Regions from separate parts of the Micromonospora sp. NPDC085948 genome, predicted to be linked through region 1. Evidence: riboswitches for the same ligand, from Rfam matches in the RefSeq annotation. Region 1 holds a riboswitch; the other holds the start of a gene.
What was found. A riboswitch is a leader RNA that binds a small molecule or an ion and turns the genes downstream of it on or off. The one in region 1 is predicted to bind thiamine pyrophosphate.
Positions count from the first base shown of each region.

Region 2: linked by a shared signal. The riboswitch ahead of thiE (thiamine phosphate synthase) and the one ahead of AB0O48_RS32675 (ECF transporter S component) in region 1 are both predicted to bind thiamine pyrophosphate.

Region 1 is NZ_JBFBJW010000020.1:93,609-103,448, forward strand. Features, by position in the region: gene AB0O48_RS32665 (energy-coupling factor transporter transmembrane component T) at 1-113, opposite strand, end outside; gene AB0O48_RS32670 (ABC transporter ATP-binding protein) at 110-1,540, opposite strand; gene AB0O48_RS32675 (ECF transporter S component) at 1,652-2,239, opposite strand; TPP riboswitch at 2,317-2,421, opposite strand; gene AB0O48_RS32680 (alpha/beta fold hydrolase) at 2,528-3,358, shown strand; gene AB0O48_RS32685 (AAC(3) family N-acetyltransferase) at 3,387-4,193, shown strand; gene AB0O48_RS32690 (SIS domain-containing protein) at 4,190-4,939, shown strand; gene AB0O48_RS32695 (DUF6328 family protein) at 5,079-5,582, shown strand; gene AB0O48_RS32700 (acyl-CoA dehydrogenase family protein) at 5,686-7,692, shown strand; gene AB0O48_RS32705 (hypothetical protein) at 7,804-7,971, opposite strand; gene AB0O48_RS32710 (hypothetical protein) at 8,042-8,650, opposite strand; gene AB0O48_RS32715 (Fur family transcriptional regulator) at 8,802-9,200, opposite strand; gene AB0O48_RS32720 (metalloregulator ArsR/SmtB family transcription factor) at 9,197-9,496, opposite strand; gene AB0O48_RS32725 (metal ABC transporter permease) at 9,534-9,840, opposite strand, start outside.
Region 2 is NZ_JBFBJW010000002.1:556,449-566,288, reverse strand. Features, by position in the region: gene thiD (bifunctional hydroxymethylpyrimidine kinase/phosphomethylpyrimidine kinase) at 1-563, opposite strand, end outside; gene AB0O48_RS08475 (thiamine phosphate synthase) at 560-1,366, opposite strand; gene AB0O48_RS08470 (thiazole synthase) at 1,510-2,289, opposite strand; gene thiS (sulfur carrier protein ThiS) at 2,286-2,486, opposite strand; gene thiO (glycine oxidase ThiO) at 2,477-3,634, opposite strand; gene thiE (thiamine phosphate synthase) at 3,631-4,257, opposite strand; TPP riboswitch at 4,252-4,361, opposite strand; gene AB0O48_RS08450 (ThuA domain-containing protein) at 4,673-9,840, shown strand, end outside.

The DNA.
Region 1 (9,840 bases):
TCCAGGGTGGCGAGCAGGGTGAACGAGAAGACCAGCGCGGCGGCGACCTTCGCCACCGGGTTGCGGCGGGCCAACGGCGCACCGGGTGTGGCGACCGACTCGATGCTGATCATCGGTCGTCGTCCGAGGAGCGTCGCAGGGTGATGGTTCGGTCGGCGAGCGCGGCCACGAAGTCCGCGTCGTGGGTGACCGCGACCAGGCCGTGCCCGGCGTCGCGCAGGTCGGCGAAGAGGTCGACCAGTTCCCGCCAGGTCCGCCGGTCCTGACCGAAGGTGGGTTCGTCGCAGATCAGCAGGCGGGGCGCGGTGGCCAGGGCGGTCGCCACACTCAGCCGCCGCGCCTCACCACCGGAGAGGGTGTACGGGTTGGCGGCGGCGAGCCGGACCAGTCGCAGCCGTTCCAGCAGCCCGCTGACGGTCTCGTTGACGGCCGCCTCGGGCTGACCGGTCCGGCGTGGGCCGAGCGCCAGCTCGTCGAAGACGGTGCTGGTGACGAACTGGTGCTCCGGGTCCTGGAAGACCGACCCGATCCGGCGGACCAGTGCGGGGGCCCGCCAGCGGTGTGGGGGAGTGCGGTGGTCCGCGCCGGCCAGCTCGACGGATGCGGTGACCCGTCCGGCGCCCGGCCGGAGCAACCCGCCGAGCAGCAGTGCCAGGGTGGACTTACCGGCGCCGTTGGGTCCGCGTACGGCGAGTGCCTCGCCGGCGCGTACCCCCAGGTCGGTGGAGCCCAGCCGGGGCGGCAGGCCGAGCCGGTCGGCGGTGAGCAACAGGTCCCCCGGCGCGGCGGTGGCCGGCCGGGGCGCGATGGGGTGACCGGGCACCCAGACCCCCTCGGCGGCCAGGGCGGCGCCGTGGGCGGCGAAGACGGCCTCGGGGGTGCCGTCCGCGCGGACCCCGCCGCCTGGCTCCAGGACGACCACCCGGTCGACGAGCGGCAGCGCCTCGGCGACCCGGTGCTCGACCAGGATCAGCGTGGTGTCGGCGTGCAGCGCGCCGGCCACCGCCTGGCGGACCAGGTCGGCCCCGGCCGGATCGAGGTTGGCGGTCGGCTCGTCGAGCAGCAGCAGCTCGGGACGCAGCGCCAGCGCGCCGGCCAGGGCGAGGCGTTGCTGCTCGCCGCCGGAGAGCGCGGCGGTGGGGCGGTCCCGGGGGTACGGGAAGCCGACGCGGTGTAGCGCCTCGTCCACCCGGGGCCAGATCTCGTCGGTCGGTACCCCGCGGTTCTCCAGACCGAACGCGACGTCGTCGCCGCAGCGCGCCATCACCAGTTGGGTTTCCGGGTCCTGGAAGACGATGCCGACGCGTTCCCGCCCCTTGCGCGGGTCGAGCCCGTCGATCTCGACGGTGCCCTCCTGCTCGCCGGAGTCCTCGGGCAGCAGCCCTGCCAACGCGCTGAGCAGGGTGCTCTTACCGGCCCCGGAGGGCCCGAGCAGCAGAACCCGCTCCCCGGCCTCAATTCGCAGGTCGACCCCGCGCACCGCCCAGGCGCGCCGCCCAGCGTGCCGCCACCCGAACCCCCGCAGCAGTACCCCGCCCACCAATCCACCCCCTCCGGGCCGCGCGTCCCCCGCCCATCCGCCGTTGATCAAGAGGTTTGCGTCAGGAAATCGCCTTCCGCTGACGCAAACCTCTTGATCAACGGGGCGGGGTCAGATCAGGGCTCGGTCTCGGCCCGCCGGGAAGCGGTCCAGGACGCCGGTGTTGGCCAGGGCCTTCGTCAGCAGCCAGCCGCCAGCACCAGCGATCACGGTGGCGCTGACGATGGTGAGCAGCGCGTACGGGATTCGGTAGTCGGCAAGCGCGTAGGCGTCGTTCCAGACGAAGAAGTCGAACAGCGCGGCGCTGAGGCCGGTCAGCGCGCCGGCCAGCATCGCGGTCGGCAGCCGGAACGACCGGTACCGGAAGGCGGCGAACGCCAACTCGGCGCCGATGCCCTGCACGATGCCCTGCGGGATCACCGTGCCGGCCCACTGGCTGCCCAGCAGCGCGGACAGGACCGCGGCCACCGTCTCGCAGTAGAGCGCGGCACCGGGCTTGCGGATGACCAGGCCGCCGATCACGGCCGGCATCAGCCACACGCCGTAGAGCAGCGTCTGCGCCGGCGGGAAGAACGCGAACGCACCCTCGGTGGCGCTCCAGACCAGGCCCCAGGCCCAGAAGATGACGCCGAAGGCGACCGCGATCACCGAGGCGACCACGATGTCGATGGTCCGCCAACGGTTGGTGGTGTTGTCCATGCTGGTGCTCCCAGTTCAGTAAATCGAACCAGGAGAAGACGCACGCCGCGCGTCCGGTGGCACCGGACGGCGGCGCGGCTGGAGGTCGACCGAACTCCCTGCGCTGGCATTACCCAGATCAGGTTCGAGGGTCTGCGGGCATGCCCGCACTCTCAGCGCTGTGCGCTCCCCTGTCGGATGTGAAGTTGTCTCGTCGACGCTAACACTGACCAGGGGGGCCGGCCCAGCAGGGCATCCGCCCATCTCGGCGTTCAGCCGGCCGTACCGCGGCTGGGTAGGCTGACGATCATGCGGGTTGACGCGCGAGGTCTCACGTTCGAGGTAACCGCCGGCGGTCCGTCGGACGGCGTACCCGTCCTGCTGCTGCACGGCTTCCCCCAGCACAGCGGTGAATGGGACGACGTGGTGCCCGCGCTGCACGCGGCCGGGCTGCGCACGTACGCGCTGGACCAGCGCGGTTACTCGCCCGGTGCGCGGCCGACGGCGGTGGCCGACTACCGGATCCCCGAACTCGTCGCCGACGTGGTGGCGGTGCTCGACGCCCTGGGGCTGGACGCCGTGCACCTGGTCGGCCACGACTGGGGCGCGATCGTGGCCTGGGCGGTCGCCGCCGGGCACCCCGACCGGGTCCGCACCCTGACCGCGGTGTCCGTGCCGCATCCGGCCGCCATGGCGTACGCCCTGAGCAACGACGGCCAGCAGAAGGCCCGCTCGTCGTACATCACGTTGTTCCGTAAGCCGGGCACGGCGGAGAAGGTGCTGCTGGCGTGGCACGCGACCGCGCTGCGCAAGATGCTCGGCGGGGTGGGTGACGCGCCCCGGGTGGACCGCTACGTTGCCCCGATGCGCGAGCCGGGGGCGCTGACCGCCGCGCTGAACTGGTACCGGGCGATGTCCCGCGCCGACCTGGCCGGTGTCGGCCCGGTCGCGGTACCCACCACCTACGTCTGGAGTGACCGGGACGTCGCCATTGGCCAGACCGCCGCCGAGGCGTGCGCCGCGAACGTCACCGGAACGTACCGCTTCGTGCGGTTGCCAGGTGTGAGTCACTGGATTCCGGACACCGCGCCGGGTCCGCTCGCCGAGGCGATCCTGGCTCGGGCCGGCGGAACGGCCTGAGCCTGTGGGCCAGCCAGGGAGGGGCGCCGTGACCACGAACGCCAGCGGGCCGGGCACCCGACGCTCGATCGCCGCGCAACTGCGCCTGCTGGGCGTACGCCCCGGGGCGACGCTGCTGGTGCACGCCGCGCTACGTCCGCTGGGGTTCGTCAGCGGCGGCCCGCACGCGGTGGTGCTCGCCCTGCGCGACGCGCTCGGCCCGGACGGCACGATCGTGGTGCCCACCCACACGCCGGACAACAGTGACCCCGCGGGGTGGCGCAATCCACCGGTGCCGGCGGACTGGTGGCCGCTGATCCGCGCCGAGATGCCGGGCTTCGACCCGGCGGTCACGCCGAGCCGGTTCATGGGCGTGCTCGCAGAGACGGTTCGCGGCTGGCCCGGCGCCCTGCGCAGCTCGCATCCGCACGTGTCGTTCGCCGCGCTCGGGCCGGCCGCCGAGCAGGTGGTGGCCGGGCACGGCCTGGCCGACATGCTCGGCGAGGGTTCTCCCCTCGCCCGGCTCTATGACCTGGACGCCGACGTCCTGCTGCTCGGCGTGGACCACTCCGTGAGCACCTCGCTGCATCTGGCCGAGTACCGCTGCCCCGGTTCGCCGCGCGAGCGGGTCGGCGCCGCGGTGCGGACCGGCGACGGTGGTCGGGAGTGGATGTGGTGGCAGGACGTACGGCTCGACGCGGACGACTTCGACGCGCTGGGCACGGACCTGGAGGCCACCGGGGCGGTTCGCACCGGACCGGTCGGCACCGGGACCGGCAGGCTGATGAGTCAGCGGGCGGCTGTCGACTTCGCGGTGCGTTGGCTGGACCGACACCGGACGACGGAGGACGCATGACGGTGAGTGCCGAGGCCTACCTGGCCGTGGTGACCGAGACGATCGGCCGGGTGGCCGCCAGCCAGCGGCTGGCGGTGGGGCGGGCCGCCGACCTGATCGCCGACGCCGTCCGCGCCGACGGGGTGGTGCACGCGTTCGGCACCGGGCACTCCGAGGCTCTCGCCATGGAGATCGCCGGCCGGGCGGGCGGTCTGGTGCCGACCAACCGGATCGCGCTGCGCGACCTGGTGCTGCTCGGCGGCGAACCGGCGGAGCGGCTCGGCCCGCTGCTGGAACGGGACCCGGCGGTCGCGCACCGGCTCTACGAGTTGGCGCCGGTACGGCCCACCGACGTCTTCGTGCTCGCCTCGAACTCCGGGGTCAACGGCGCGATGGTGGAGTTCGCCACGCTCGTCAAGGAACGCGGTCACGGCCTGGTGGCGATCACCTCCGCGCAACACTCGGGCCGGATGACCTCCCGCCACCCGTCTGGGCGCAAGCTGGCCGACCTCGCCGACGTCGTGCTCGACAACGGCGCTCCGTACGGTGATGCGACCCTGCCGCTGCCCGGCGGCGGCGCGGTCGGCGCGGTCTCCTCGATCACCGCGGCGCTGCTCGCCCAGCAGGTGACCGTGGAGGTGGTGGCCCGGCTGCTGGCGGCGGGGGAGCGGCCGCCGGTCTACCTGTCGGCGAACATCCCGGACGGCGACGCGCACAACACCGAGCTGGAGGCCCGGTACGCCGGTCGGATCCGACGCGGGTCCTGAGGCCGTACTGATAACCGACGTGCGTCCAGAAGGTGAACAGCGAATGTCGTGAACCTGTTTCGCGCTCACCCGGGTGGGGCATTGGCGTTGCTGCCGGCGGCCGGGACCGCCGGCAGTAGCGTCGCAGCGGAGGTAGCGCGTGTCCAAGGAGACCGAGAAGCAGCGTTGGCAGCGGAATTTCGCCGACCTGTTGCAGGAGTTGCGGGTCGCACAGACGGGCGTGCAGATCCTCTTCGCCTTCCTGCTCACCCTGCCGTTCAGCAACGGGTTCACCGAGACCACGGAGTTCCAGCGGGACGTCTACATCGTCGCGCTGCTCGCCGCGGCCGCCGCGACCGCGATGATCATCTCGCCGGTGGCGTTCCACCGGGCCCTGTTCCGGCAGGGGCGCAAGCCGGAGTTGGTGCGCTTCGCGCACCGGATGGCCACCGGCGGTCTCGCCTTCATGCTGATCGCGATGGTCAGCGCGGTGCTACTGATCACCGACTTCGTGCTGGACCGGCCGATCGCCTTCGTGCTCAGCGCGCTGACCGGGCTCTGGTTCCTGACGTTCTGGGCCGCCCTGCCGTTCGCCCGCCGCAGCTGGGGTGAGGACGACATCGACGACGACGACGACGACCCGGACGAGGTCGCCGGCCGCTGATCGAGCAGTTCTCCACCGAGCGCTACCCCTGGGTAACACCCGGGGGTAACGTGACGGTAGTCGCACACGTCGAGCAGCCGCACCGAGGTTCGAGGGGGCAGCCGTGACCACGACACAGGACGGCCGACCAGCACCGGACGGCCCGGATTCCGACACCACCCCGCAGACCGCCGGAGCCGCCGCACCGCTGCCCGCGGAGGCCGGGCAGGTCTCGGAGAAGGAGGCCCGGCGGGTCGCCGAGGCCGCTCGCGAGTCCTCCTGGGACCGGCCCAGCTTCGGCAAGGAGTTGTTCCTCGGCCGCTTCCGGCTCGACCTGATCGACCCATGGCCCCGGTCCGACCCGGACGACGTGGCCCGTGCCGAGGAGTTCCTCGGACGGTTCCGCGCCTTCCTGACCACCGAGGTGGACGGGGCGGCCATCGAACGCGACGCGTCCATTCCGGACTCGGTCTTCCACGGCCTGGCCGACCTCGGCGCGTTCGGCATGAAGATCGACCGGACGTACGGCGGGCTCGGGCTGAGCAACCTGCACTACTGCCGGGCGCTGATGCTGGCCGGCTCGGTCAGCCCGGCCATCGGCGCGCTGCTCTCCGCGCACCAGTCGATCGGGGTGCCGCAGCCGCTGAAGATGTTCGGCACCGCCGAGCAGAAGCAGCGCTTCCTGCCCCGGCTCGCCGCCGGCGAGGTGTCCGCGTTCCTGCTCACCGAACCGGACGTCGGCTCCGACCCGGCCCGGCTGGCCACCGTCGCCGAGCCGACCGAGGACGGCACCGGCTACCGGCTCAACGGGGTGAAGCTCTGGGCCACCAACGGCATCGTGGCCACGCTGCTGGTGGTGATGGCCCGGGTGCCGGCCACCGAGGGGCGGCGGGGTGGGATCACCGCGTTCGTGGTGGACGGGGACAGCGCCGGCATCACCGTCGAGCGGCGCAACGAGTTCATCGGTCTGCGCGGCCTGGAAAACAGCCTCACCCGGTTCCACGACGTGTTCGTGCCCGCCGAGAACGTGATCGGCGGCGAGGGCAAGGGGCTGAAGATCGCCCTGACCACGCTGAACACCGGCCGCCTGTCGCTCCCGGCGATGTGTGTGGGCGCCGGCAAGTGGGCGCTGAACGTGGCCCGGGGCTGGGCCGCCGACCGGGTCCAGTGGGGCCGTCCGGTGGGCGAGCACGAGGCGGTCGCGCAGAAGCTCTCCTTCATCGCCGCCACCACCTACGGCATGGAGACCATGCTCGACCTGTGCTGTCTGCTCGCCGACGACGACCGCAACGACATCCGAATCGAGGCCGCGCTGGTCAAGCTGTACGCCAGCGAGATGGCCTGGAAGATCGCCGACGAACTGGTCCAGATCCGGGGCGGGCGCGGCTACGAGACGGCCGACTCGCTGGCCGCCCGCGGCGAACGCCCGGCAAACGTCGAGCAGGTGCTCCGCGACCTGCGCATCAACCGGATCTTCGAGGGCTCCACGGAGATCATGCACCTGCTGATCGCGCGGGAGGCGGTCGACGCCCACCTGTCGGTGGCCGGCGACATCATCGACCCGGACGCGGGCCTGGGCCGCAAGGCGCGCGCCGGCGCCCGAGCCGGTGCCTTCTACGCGAAGTGGCTGCCCACGCTCGCCGTGGGCCGGGGGCAGAGCCCGTCGGCGTACGCCGAGTTCGGGCCGCTCGCCCCGCACCTGCGGCAGGTGGAGCGGTCATCGCGCAAGCTGGCCCGTTCGACGTTCTACGCGATGTCCCGCTGGCAGGGAAAGATGGAACGTAAGCAGGCGTTCCTCGGCCGTGTGGTGGACATCGGCGCCGAGTTGTTCGCGATGTCCGCCGTCTGTGTCCGGGCACAGTCCGAGCGGGCCAGCCGCCCGGAAAATATCGAGTTGGCCGACCTGTTCTGCCGGCAGGCGCGGGTGCGGGTGGACGCCCTGTTCTCGGCTCTCTGGGACAACACCGACTCGGTCGACACCGCCGCCGCGAAGCGGATCCTCGCCGGCCGCTACGCGGGCCTGGAGGAGGGCGTGCTCACCCCGTCCGACGACCTGCCCTGGGTGGCCGGCTGGTCGCCCGGCCCGTCCACCGCCGAGGACGTCCGCCGCCGCATCCCGCCGAGGCCGTGACCGCGCCGCCTGGCGTCCTGCCGGGCGGTGACCGCGCCGCCCGGCGTCCTGCCGGGCCGTGACCGCGCCGCCCGGCGTCCTGCCGGGTCGGTGCGGTGGTGACGGTGCGGGTCAGCTGGCGATCGCCCAGGCCAGCACCGCCGCCAGGATCAGTCCGTTGAGCGCCGCCAGACCCAGGTAGGCCGCGGACGGGATCTTCTTGCCCCGGCGGACGAAGGAGACCAGGACGGCGGCGTAGCCGAGCAGCAGGACAGCGATGACGACCAGGAAGTAGAACACCCGAAGACCTTAACGGTCCCCGGCGCGCGAACCGCGACGGCGCGGTGGTCGCCGGCACCCGTGGTCGACGTCAGCGGCTCCGGCCGCGCAGGCCGAGGTGGCGCAGCTCCAGCGCGGCCAGCGCGTCGACCGTCGCGTCGTCGCCGCGCCGCCACGCCTCGGCCACGTCGGGGCCGACCCGGGTGAGCCGGCCCAGCGGCTGGGTGGCCAAGGCACGCAGGGCGAGCAGGTCCCGGCCGGCCGGCCCGGCGGCCAGCTTCGCGGCCGACCCGGCCCGACGCATCCAGCGCAGCCGCAGCGGCAGCCAGCCGAACAGCACCAGGCCGAGCGGGAAGATCAGCACCGCGATGGTGAGGGCGAGGGCGAGCTGGTCGACCAGGTGCTGCTGGTCGCGGCCGGCGTCGGCGAGCCCTCGGGCGGCGTCGGCGGCCCGCTGGAAGGGCGCGGTCAGCTCGTCGCCGACCAGCGGCACTCGGCGAACCTTGCCGCCGGCGTCGGCGAGGTTGTCGGCGAGGCCACCGCCGGCACCCTCCAGTTTCTGTCCCGGTACGGCGAGCTTCTGCACCAGGTCGTGCAGCCACAGCGCGCCGCGGACCGCCGCGTACACCCAGGCGACGACGAGGAGGTCGGTGAGCAACTGACGGGCGGCGGTCGGGAACCGATCGGCATAGATCTTCACGCCGGACAGCGTGACACGAACGGGCCGGGACCGGCACCCGCCGGATCAGCCGGCGGGGGAGCGGTTCGACCCGGGCCGGCCAGCTTCGCGCCGCCCGGATCGAGATGTCGAGCGAGGTCTTGCTGCATTGCCGGCGATGATGAATGACCGTTCAGCGGACGCAGGTGGGGCAGGTGCCGAAGATCTCCAGGGTGTGGCTGACGTCGGCGTAGCCGTGCTGCGCGGCGACCCGGTCGGCCCAGCTCTCCACCGCTGGGCCGGCCACCTCCACCGTGTTGCCGCAGACCCGGCAGACCAGGTGGTGGTGGTGTCCCTCGCTGCACCGGCGGTAGAGGTGCTCGCCGCCCGGCGGCCGCATCACGTCGATCTCACCGGCGTCGGCCAGCCCCTGCAGGGTGCGGTAGACGGTGGTCAGGCCGACCCGCTCGCCGCGCTGCCGCAGCATCGCGTGCAGGTCCTGGGCGCTGTGGAAGCCCTCCATCTCGGCCAGCAGCGCGCTCACCGCCGAACGCTGCCGGGTGTTGCGCACCGCGGCGCCCTGCTCGCTCATGATCCCTCCCCGGCGTGGCTGACCGCGTCGGCCACGATGTGCGCGACGTGCTCGTCGACCAGGCTGTAGGCGATCTCCCGACCTCGGCGGGAACCCCGCACCACCCCTGCGCCGCGGAGCACCCGCAGATGCTGGGAGACCAGTGGTTGCGCGGCACCGAGTTTGTCCACCAGCTCGTGTACGCACCGCTCACCGCTCGCCAGCTCGCTGACGATGGCCAACCGGATCGGCGCCGACAGGGCGCGGAGCAACTCGCTGGCCCCGTCGAAGCCCTCGTAGCCTGTCGCGCTGGTCATTCCGTAACGGTACCCATTACCACCGACGGCTCGCGGATCAGGATCGGCCCAGTACGACCTCGTGGGGTTCGGCTGTTGGCGCGGGGGTCGGCGTCGACCGTCGGCGCAGTGTCCGCCAGACCCCACCGGCGACGGCGACCACCAGGAAGGAGGCGATCGCCACCAGCACCACCGAGGCACCCGGCGCGGTGTCCGCCGTGGCCGCCACCCAGACACCGGAGCCAGCGGCGAAGAGCCCGAGTGCCATCGCGGCCGTCATGGTGCTGCGGAAGCCCCGGGTGACCTGCTGGGCGGTGGCGACCGGCACCACCATCAGCGCGCTGATCAGCAGCACCCCGACGGCC
Region 2 (9,840 bases), on a different contig from region 1:
CCGCCGCCGTGCAGCACGTCGACCGCCTCGCCGCCGTCCAGGTCACCGCCGGTGACCACGACGTACTCCGGGCCGCCGGCCACCAGAGCCTCGGCGGCCACGACCATCCCGGCCACGTCGTCCACCGGGCGTCCGGTGATGGCCGCGGCCTCCGCGCAGTTCGGCGTCGCCACCCTCGCGTACGGCAGCAGCCGCTCCACCGCACCCACCACACCGAGCCGGTGTCCACTGGTGGCGACCAGCACCGGATCGACGACGAGCTGAGGCAGCCGACCGTCCCGGGCAGCCTCGGCCACCGCGTCGGCGACCGCCGGGGTGCCGAGCATCCCCGTCTTGACCGCGCGCACGGTGAAATCCGTGAGTACGCTCTCCAGTTGCTCGACGACAGTGCGCGGCGGCAGCGGCAGCACGGCGTCGACACCACGGGTGTTCTGCGCGGTGACCGCGGTGAGGACGCTCGTGCCGTACGCGCCCAGCGCCGCGAAGACCTTGAGGTCGGCCTGGATGCCCGCGCCGCCGCCGGAGTCTGAGCCGGCGATGGTGAGGATGGTGGTTGGGGTCACTTCTCCTCCTTGGTTGCGGTTGGGGGCTGGCCGTTCTTGGTTGCGGTTGCGGGCTGCGGCGGACCGTTGCTGGTTGCGGTTGGGGGCTGCGGCCGACCGTGCCCACTCCGGGCGGTCAGGCTTGATCCCTGCGTGGGCACGGTCAGCCGCAGCCCTGACGTGGAGACCTGGGTGACCCCGCGCCGGGTTTGGGTCAGCTTTGGGGTGACCGCCTCGACATAGGCGCTGGTCAGGGCGGTGGCTGTTTCGGCTGGGTCTCTTGCGCGCATGATCGCGCCCAGCACTGCCACCCCTGCGGCTCCTGCCTCTACGCAGGCGGTTACCTGTTCTGGGGTTTCGAGGCCGCCCAGCGCCAGTACCGGGACGGGGCTGATCCTGGTCAGCTTCCGTAGGCCGTCCGGTCCCAGGGGTGGGCCGTAACCCGGTTTGGTCTTGGTGGGCCAGATCGGGGAGATGGTGGCGTATTTTTCGGTGGTCAGGCGGTTCAGCTCGGTTTCGTCGTGGCAGGAGCGGCCGACCAGGCGGTGGGTCGGCGGCGGGTACGGGCCGGCGGCGGGCAGGTGGACGGCGTCGCCGCCGAGCGGGTCGGGGCCGGCCACGACGAGGGTCCCGCCGACGTCGGCCAGGATCGCGCGCAGGCCGGCGGCGAGGGCGGCGCGCTCGACGCGGGGCAGGTCCATCTCGCGCAGCACCACCCAACGCACTCCCCCGGCCACCGCACCCGCAACAACCCGCTCAATCCCACCGCGAGCAACCAGCCGACGATCGGTCAGAACGACAACCCCCGACGGCACGGTCCCCAACGAGATCTTGGAAGGAATCGGCCCCTCCAGGGGCACTTTGCTTCCAAGATCTCCCGGCGGCAGCGCGCCTGCGGGCGGCAGTGGGCCTGCGGGTGGCAGCGGGCCTCCCGGCGGCAGTGGGCCTGCGGGTGGCGGCGGGCCGGTCACAGGTCGGGTCTTCCCTCGTCGGGGGTGGAGGCGAGCGCGTGGAAGCGGCGCTCGATCCGGCCGGCGCCGGCCGCGAGCCGGCCCGCCTCGACCGCGTACCGCATCGCGGTGGCCATCGCCACCGGGTCCGCGGCCCGGGTCACCGCGCTGGCCAGCAGCACCCCGTCGCAGCCCAACTCCATGGCCAGGGCCGCGTCGGAGGCGGTGCCGATGCCGGCGTCGAGGATCACCGGCACGTCGACACCCTGGCGGATGAGCCGGATGTGGTGCGGGTTGCCGATGCCCAGCCCCGAGCCGATCGGCGAGCCGGCCGGCATCACCGCGGCACAGCCCACGTCGGCGAGACGGCGGGCGAGCACCGGGTCGTCGCTCGTGTACGGCAGCACGGTGAAGCCGTCGGCGACCAGTTCCTCGGCGGCGCGGAGCAACTCGATCCCGTCGGGCAGCAGCGTCCGCTCGTCGCCGATCACCTCCAGCTTCACCCAGTCGGTGTCGAACGCGTCCCGGGCCAGCCGGGCCACCTTCACCGCCTCGGTCGCCGTATAACAGCCGGCGGTGTTGGGCAGCAGCCGTACCCCGCAGCGGTCCAGCAGGTCCAGCAGCCCGCCAGCGGTGCCCGGGGCAGTGTCCACCCGGCGCAGGGCCAGGGTGACCAGCTCGGTGCCGGACGCCCGGATGGCCTGCTCCAGCACGTGCAGGTTGGCGGCACCACCGGTGCCGAGGATCAGCCGTGAGGTGAACGTCTCCCCACCCAGCTCGAACGACACGCCCGTCACCCGCCCTGCGCCGCGGTGAGCACCTCGACGCGGTCGCCGTCGCGCAGCGCCGTGGTCGCCCAGCCTGCCCGGGGCACCACCTCGCCGTTCACCGCGACGGCCACCCCCCGGGGTTGCGGGGCGACGACACCGACCAGGTCAGCCACGGACATCTCAGCCGGGACGCTTCGTCCGGCCCCGTTCACCGTCAACTCCACAGGTCCCCCTTCATCGTCGGTTCGGGTCCACCGTCCGCCGCCGCGCCGGCGAACCGGTCCGGCCGGAAGGGCGCGAGCAGCGGATCGGGTACGCCGGTGAGCAACAGGTCCGCGATCAGGTCGGCGGTGATCGGGGTGAGCACGATGCCGTGCCGGTGGTGACCGGTGGCGGCCAGCACGTCCGGTCGGCCGGGCAGGGGCCCGAGGATCGGCGCGTTGTCCGGGGTTCCTGGGCGCAGCCCGGCGACCGCCTCGACCAGGTCGTACTCGGCCAGTTCGGGCAGCAGGTCCACCCCGGCGCGGAGGAGCCGCTGCACGGCGCCGGCGGTGACCGTGGTGTCCGACCGTTCCTCGACCGTCGCGCCGAGGACGACCTCACCGTCGGCGCGGGGCACCAGGTAGACGTGCTCGCCGTCGGCGTACCCCCGGATCACGTGCCGGAAGCCCGGCGCGACGCCGCCGGGCGCGCGGAGCCGGAGGATCTGGCCCTTCACCTGCCGCACGGGCAGGCCGGTGAGTGCGGCGGACCCGCAGCCGGCGGCGACAACCGTGACGCCCGCGTCCACGTCGGACAGGTGTCGAACTCCGTGCGGCACCAGCGCCGCGCCGGCCCGCTGCGCGGCCGTGCGCAGCGCCGGCACCAGCAGCCGGGGGTCGACCTGGTGGTCGGTGGGCGCGAGCGCGCCGCCGCGCACCCGGGGGGCGAGCGCCGGTTCGCGGTCGCGCAGCTCGCTGGGGCGCAGTGGGGTCACCGGCAGGCCCAACCCCTGCTGGTACGCCCACAGCCGGCGCGCCTCGGCCAGGTCGTCTCCGGTCAACCCGACCAGCAGGGTGCCCTCGGTGCGATAGCCGATGTCGGTGCCTGTCGCTTCGGCCAACTCCTCGGTGAAGGTGGGCCAGCGGGCGGCGGACGCCAGCAGCAGCTCGGTCAGTTGCCGCTCACCGAAGTACGCCTCGGCGACCGGCGCGAGCATGCCGGCGGCCACCGCCGACGCCCCCGAGCCGGGTGCCGGATCGTGCACCACCACCCGTAGCCCACGGGCGGCGCAGCGCCAGGCGATCGCCAGCCCGATCGGCCCCGCCCCGACCACCGCCACGTCCGGCCGGGTCCGGTCGATCGACGGCGCCGACGGGAACCGGCCGGTCAGCACGTCAGGGCCTCGATCAGCGTGGCGGTCGCCCGCGCCGGGTCGGCGGCGGCGGACACCGCACCGACCACGGCCACCCCGTACGCCCCGGCGGCCCGCAGCTCCGGCACCCGCGCGGCGGTCACGCCACCGATCGCGATGACCGGCACGTCGACGGCGTCGGCCACGGCGCGGACCCCGGTCGGCCCGATCGGGTCCGGCAGGCCGGACTTGGTGCTGGTGGGGTGGCACGGGCCGACACCCAGGTAGGTGGCGCCCGCCGCGACGGCCTCGGTTGCCGTCTCCGGCGCGCGGGCAGTGGCTCCCAGCACACCGGTGGGGCCGAGCACCCGACGGGCGGCGGCCACCGGGAGGTCGTCCGCTCCGATGTGTCCGCCGGCCGCGCCCACCGCCAGCGCCACGTGCAGCCGGTCGTTGACCAGGCAAGTCGCCTCGTACGACAGGCAGAGCGCCAGCACCCGCCGGGCCAGCTCGTACGCCTCGCGGTCGGTGGCGGAGTCCTCGACCCGGACCTGCACGACCAGGTCGGCGCGGGCCACCGTGAGGGCGGCCCGGACCACGGTGAGCGGGTCCCGACCGGGTCGGGTGTCGGTGATCAGATGCAGTCGCCCCAGGGACGGCACGGCAACTCTCCTCCCTGCGCCGGCATTATCCGGATCAGGTTCGACGGTCGGGGGCTGTCAGCCCCCCTCTCAGCCCGGTACACCGGGCTCCCGTGGGTTACTTGCGTGTCACCGTACGACAGATCCGTCGGTCTGCCAAGGCGAGGTTCGGCGGCGGCCGGTGGGCCGGAACGCACCGAATCGAGCTAGATCTGTGTGGCGGTTCATGCGGTCCTGTTCGGAATGTCGCCTGCCGTTGCAGAACCGTTACCCGCCGGCATCTTGCCGGACATCGAGCCAGTCGAATTAATTTGTTTAGCGATTCGACAAAATGTCGGTGGGGGCACCTTGGCACGGTGTGACCACCGGCTCCATCAGGGACGGCCTTCGGCGTGCCGACTCCCGCGATCTCCGTCACTACGACACAGGAGGCGGCGTGTCCCGTTCTCGTCGTGCCCGCGTACCAATCACCGCAACCCTCATCTCCCTTGCTCTCGCCTCGACGAGCCTGTTCGGCACGCCCGCGCAGGCCGCGCCGGCCGCCGCACAGGTCCCCCCACGGGAGGCAGCGGCCGGAACCCCGGTCACCCAGGTGGCGCCCAAGGCGCCCCAGAAGGCCGCCGACGATCCCTTCTCGGTCCTGGTCTTCTCCAAGACCGCCGGCTTCCGGCACGACTCCATCCCCACCGGTGTCGCCGCCATCCAACAGCTCGGCGCCACCAACGGCTTCACCGTGGACGCCTCCGAGGACGGTGCCGCGTTCAGCGACGCCAACCTCGCGAAGTACAAGGCCGTGATCTGGCTCTCCACCACCGGTGACGTCCTCAACGCCGAGCAGCAGGCGGCGTTCGAGCGCTACGTGAAGGCCGGCGGCGGTTACGTCGGCATCCACGCCGCCTCGGACACCGAGTACAGCTGGGCCTGGTACGGCGACCTGGTCGGCGCGTACTTCGCCAACCACCCGCAGAACCAGCAGGCCACGGTCAAGGTGGAGGACCACGCCCACCCGTCCACGGCCGAGCTGCCGGACCGCTGGTCCCGGTTCGACGAGTGGTACAACTTCCAGACCAACCCGCGGCCGGATGTGCACGTGCTGGCCAGCCTGGACGAGAAGAGCTACACCCCGGGCGCGGGCGCGATGGGCGCCGACCACCCGACCTCCTGGTGTCAGGACTTCGACGGCGGTCGCTCCTGGTACACCGGTGGCGGACACACCCGGGAGTCGTTCGCCGAGCCCGAGTTCCTGTCCCACCTGCTCGGCGGCATCCGCACCGCAGCCGGTGTCGAGGACGCCGACTGCGGCGCCACGAAGACCTCGAACTTCGAGAAGATCGCCCTGGACAGCAACACCAGCAACCCGATGGAGCTGGACATCGCCCCCGACGGGCGGGTCTTCTACATCGAGCGCGACGGCCGGGTGCAGGTCATCAAGCCGGACACCGGCAACACCGTCACCGCCGTCGACCTGGACGTCTTCACCGGCAACGAGGACGGCCTGATCGGCATCCGGCTCGACCCGGACTTCGCCACCAACAAGTGGGTGTACCTCTACTACGCCCCGAACGACAACGTCACCCGCAACCTGCTGTCCCGGTTCACGGTGACCGGCGACACCATCGACCTGGCGAGCGAGAAGCAGGTGCTGCGGGTCGACACGCAGCGCAACACCTGCTGCCACGCGGGCGGCAGCATGACCTTCGACAGCGCCGGCAACCTCTACCTGGCCACCGGTGACAACACCAACCCGTTCGAGTCGAACGCGTACTCGCCGCTCGACGAGCGGCCGGGCCGCCAGGACTACGACTCGCAGCGCACGTCGGCGAACACCAACGACCTGCGCGGCAAGGTGATCCGGATCCACCCGGAGGACGACGGGACGTACACCGTTCCGACGGGCAACCTCTTCGCACCGGGCACCGAGAAGACCCGTCCCGAGATCTACGCGATGGGCTTCCGCAACCCGTTCCGGATCGGCACCGACCCGAAGACCGACACGCTCTACGTCGGTGACTACGGACCGGACGCCAACGCGAACAACCCGACCCGTGGCCCCCGCGGTCTGGTCGAGTGGAACATCGTCACCCCCGGCAACTACGGCTGGCCGTACTGCACGGGGACGAACGAGGCCTACAACGACTACACGTTCCCGTCCGGTCCGAGCGGCGACAAGTTCGACTGCGCGGCGCCGGTGAACAACTCGCCGAACAACACCGGCCTGACCAACCTCCCACCGGTCGTCCCGGCCACCGTCGACTACGGCTACGCCGGTGACGCGCGGTACCCGGAGATCGGTGGCGGTGGCGCGCCGATGGGCGGCCCGGCCTACCGGTACGACCCCAACCTCAACTCCACCCGCAAGTGGCCGGCCTACTACGACGGCAAGGCGCTGCTCGGCGAGTGGAACCAGAACAAGATGTACACGATGCAGGTGACCGCCGACGGCAAGTCGTTGGTGGACATCAACCAGTTGCTGACCGGCATGAGCATGATCCGGCCGATGGACTTCGAGTTCGGCCCGGACGGCGCGTTGTACCTGATCGAGTGGGGCAGCGGCTTCGGCGGCAACAACGACAACTCCGGCATCTACCGGATCGACTACACCGCCGGTGACCGCGCGCCGATCGCGGCGGCGTCCGCCAACCCCACCTCGGGTCCGGCGCCGTTGACCGTCACGTTCTCCAGCGCCGGCTCCCGGGACCCGGACGGTGGGGCGCTCACCTACGCCTGGGCCTTCGGCGACGGGCAGACCTCCACCGAGGCGAACCCGACGCACACCTACGCGACGGCGGGCAACTACACCGCCCAGCTCACCGTGACCAACCCGAAGGGCCGTACGGCGGTGGCCAACGTGCCGGTCACCGTGGGCAACACCGCACCGACGGTCACCATCGAGTTCCCGCCGGACGGTGGTTTCTTCAACTGGGGTGACCAGGTCAAGTACACGATCAAGGTGACCGACCCCGAGGACGGGCAGATCGACTGCGCCAAGGTGAACCTCCAGGTGCTGCTCGGTCACGACGAGCACGCCCACCCGCTGGAGCAGCACACCGGCTGCACCGGCACCGTCCAGACGTCGCTCGCCTCCGGGCACGGCGCCGAGGCGAACGTCTTCGCGGTCTTCGAGGCCACCTACACCGACGAGGGTGGTGCCGGCGGCGCCGGTGCGCTCACCGGTCGGCAGATCGAGATCCTGCAGCCCAAGCAGAAGCAGGCCGAGTACTTCACCGCCACCGGGCGGACGCCGGTGAGCACCGGCGGCGGAGACGCCGGCGTGCAGCGGGAGGCCGGGGCCGACACCGCGGGTGGCGGCCAGAGCATCGCGTTCATCGAGGACGGTGACTGGTGGTCGGTCGCTCCGGCGGACCTGACCAACATCACCGAGATCCGGTTCCGGGCCGCCTCGGCCGCCGCTGGCGGTCGGATCGAGGTCCGCGCCGGTGCGGTTGACGGACCGGTGGTCGCCACGGCCGTCGTGCCGTCGACCGGAGCGTGGCAGACGTACACGGACGTGAGCGCGCCGGTCACCGGTGCCGCGAGCGGTTCGCTGTACTTCGTGGCCCGCGACCCGAACGGCGGAACGGGTTCGCTGTTCAACGTCAACTGGATGGACTTCGTCGGCCGCGGTGTCACCGAGAACGCGCCGCCTGCGGTCAGTGCCACGGCCACCCCGGCCACCGGCACCGCGCCGGTCACCGTCGCCTTCGACGGCACGGCCACCGACGCCGAGGGCAACACCCCGTTGACGTACGCCTGGGACTTCGGTGACGGCGGCTCGGCGACCACCCTGGACGCCAGCCACACCTACACCAACCCGGGCACCTTCACGGCCACCCTCACGGTGACCGACAGCAAGGGCGCCAAGGCGTACGCCACGGTGCCGGTGCGGGTGGACGCTCCGGACACGTCCTGCTTCGGGGCGCGTTCGGACGACTTCAACGGCAACAGCCTCGACAAGGCCCGCTGGACCAGCGTGGTTCGGGAGAACCAGCTCTACTCGCTCAGTGGGGGCGCGCTGCGGCTGCCCACCGGGGTGGGTGACCTCTACGGGGCTCGCAACGACGCCACGAACCTGGTGCTCCAGGCGGCTCCGACCGGCGCCTGGGAGATGACCACCAAGGTCACCCTGCCGGTCACGGCCAACTACCAGCAGGCCGGCCTGCTGGTGTACGGCGACGACGACAACTACGCCAAGGTGGACCTGCTGTACAACGGCAGCCGCCGGGTGGAGTTCATCCGGGAGACGGCCGCCACGCCACGCAACGAGGCCGCCGACGCCACCAACGCACCGGCGGGTGACACCGTGTACCTGCGGATCACCAGCGACGGGACGAACCTGACCGCGTCCGCCTCGGGCGACGGGCAGACCTTCACCCCGGTTGGCCGTTCGGCCGCGCTCGCCGGCATCACCAACCCGCGGATCGGGGTCTTCGCCCTCAACGGTGGCACCGAGGCACCTGTTGTGGACGCGGCCTTCGACTCGTTCGTGGTCACGCCGGACGCTCCGGCCGGCCCGGTCGAGCCGTCGGACGAGTTCACCGGCAGCTCGCTGGACAAGTGCCGGTGGGACGCCGTCACGCGGGAAGACCCCGCTGGTTACCGGGTCTCCGGAGGCGCGCTGCGGATCGACGTGCCCAACGGTGACATCTACGGCACCGACAACACCGGGCCGAAGAACTTCATCCTCCAGACCGCGCCGACCGGCGACTGGACCCTGGAGACGAAGGTCGACGGCAGCCTGCTGAACGAGCAGTACCAGCAGGCCGGTCTGCTCGTGCAGGCGGACGACGACAACTACGTCAAGTTCGACTTCATCGCGGACAACCAGGCCGGCCAGGCGGTGACGCGGCGGATCGAGTTCCGCAGCGAGATCGCCGGGGTGGTGCAGACCCCGCAGCCGGAGGCGACAAGCCTCACCTCGGCCGTGTGGCACCTGCGGCTGGCCCGCACGGGCAACACGTTCACCGCGTCGTACTCGGCGGACGGGACGACCTGGACCGCGTTGGAGGCACTGACCAACAGCGCGGTGGGGGCCACCCCGAAGGTCGGTCTGTTCACCCTCGGCGCCAACCAGACGGCGTCGAAGACCGCCTCGTTCGACTACTTCCGGCTGAGCACGAAGGTGGCCGACGAGACCGCTCCGGTCACGACGGCTGCGGTTTCCGGCACCCCGACCGACGGGTGGTACACCGGGCCGGTGACGGTCACGCTCACCGGTGCCGACGAGGCCGGCGGTAGCGGTCTCGCCACCACCGAGTACCAGCTGGACGGGGCCACCACCTGGACGGCGTACACCGCACCGGTGGCCATCACCGGCGACGGCGAGCACGAGCTTCGGTTCCGCTCGACCGACAAGGCCGGCAACGTGGAGGAGACGAAGACGGTCTCCGCCAAGATCGACGCCACCGCGCCGGTGACCTCGGCGACGTTCGCTCCGGCGAACGACGCCGGCTGGCACGACGGGACGATCCCCGTCGTGCTGACCTCGACCGACGCCGGTTCCGGCGTGAAGACGGTGGAGTGGTCGCTGGACGGTGGCGCGTGGACGCCGTACACGGCGCCGGTCGAGGTGACCGGTGACGGGCAGCACGAGCTGCTGTTCCGTTC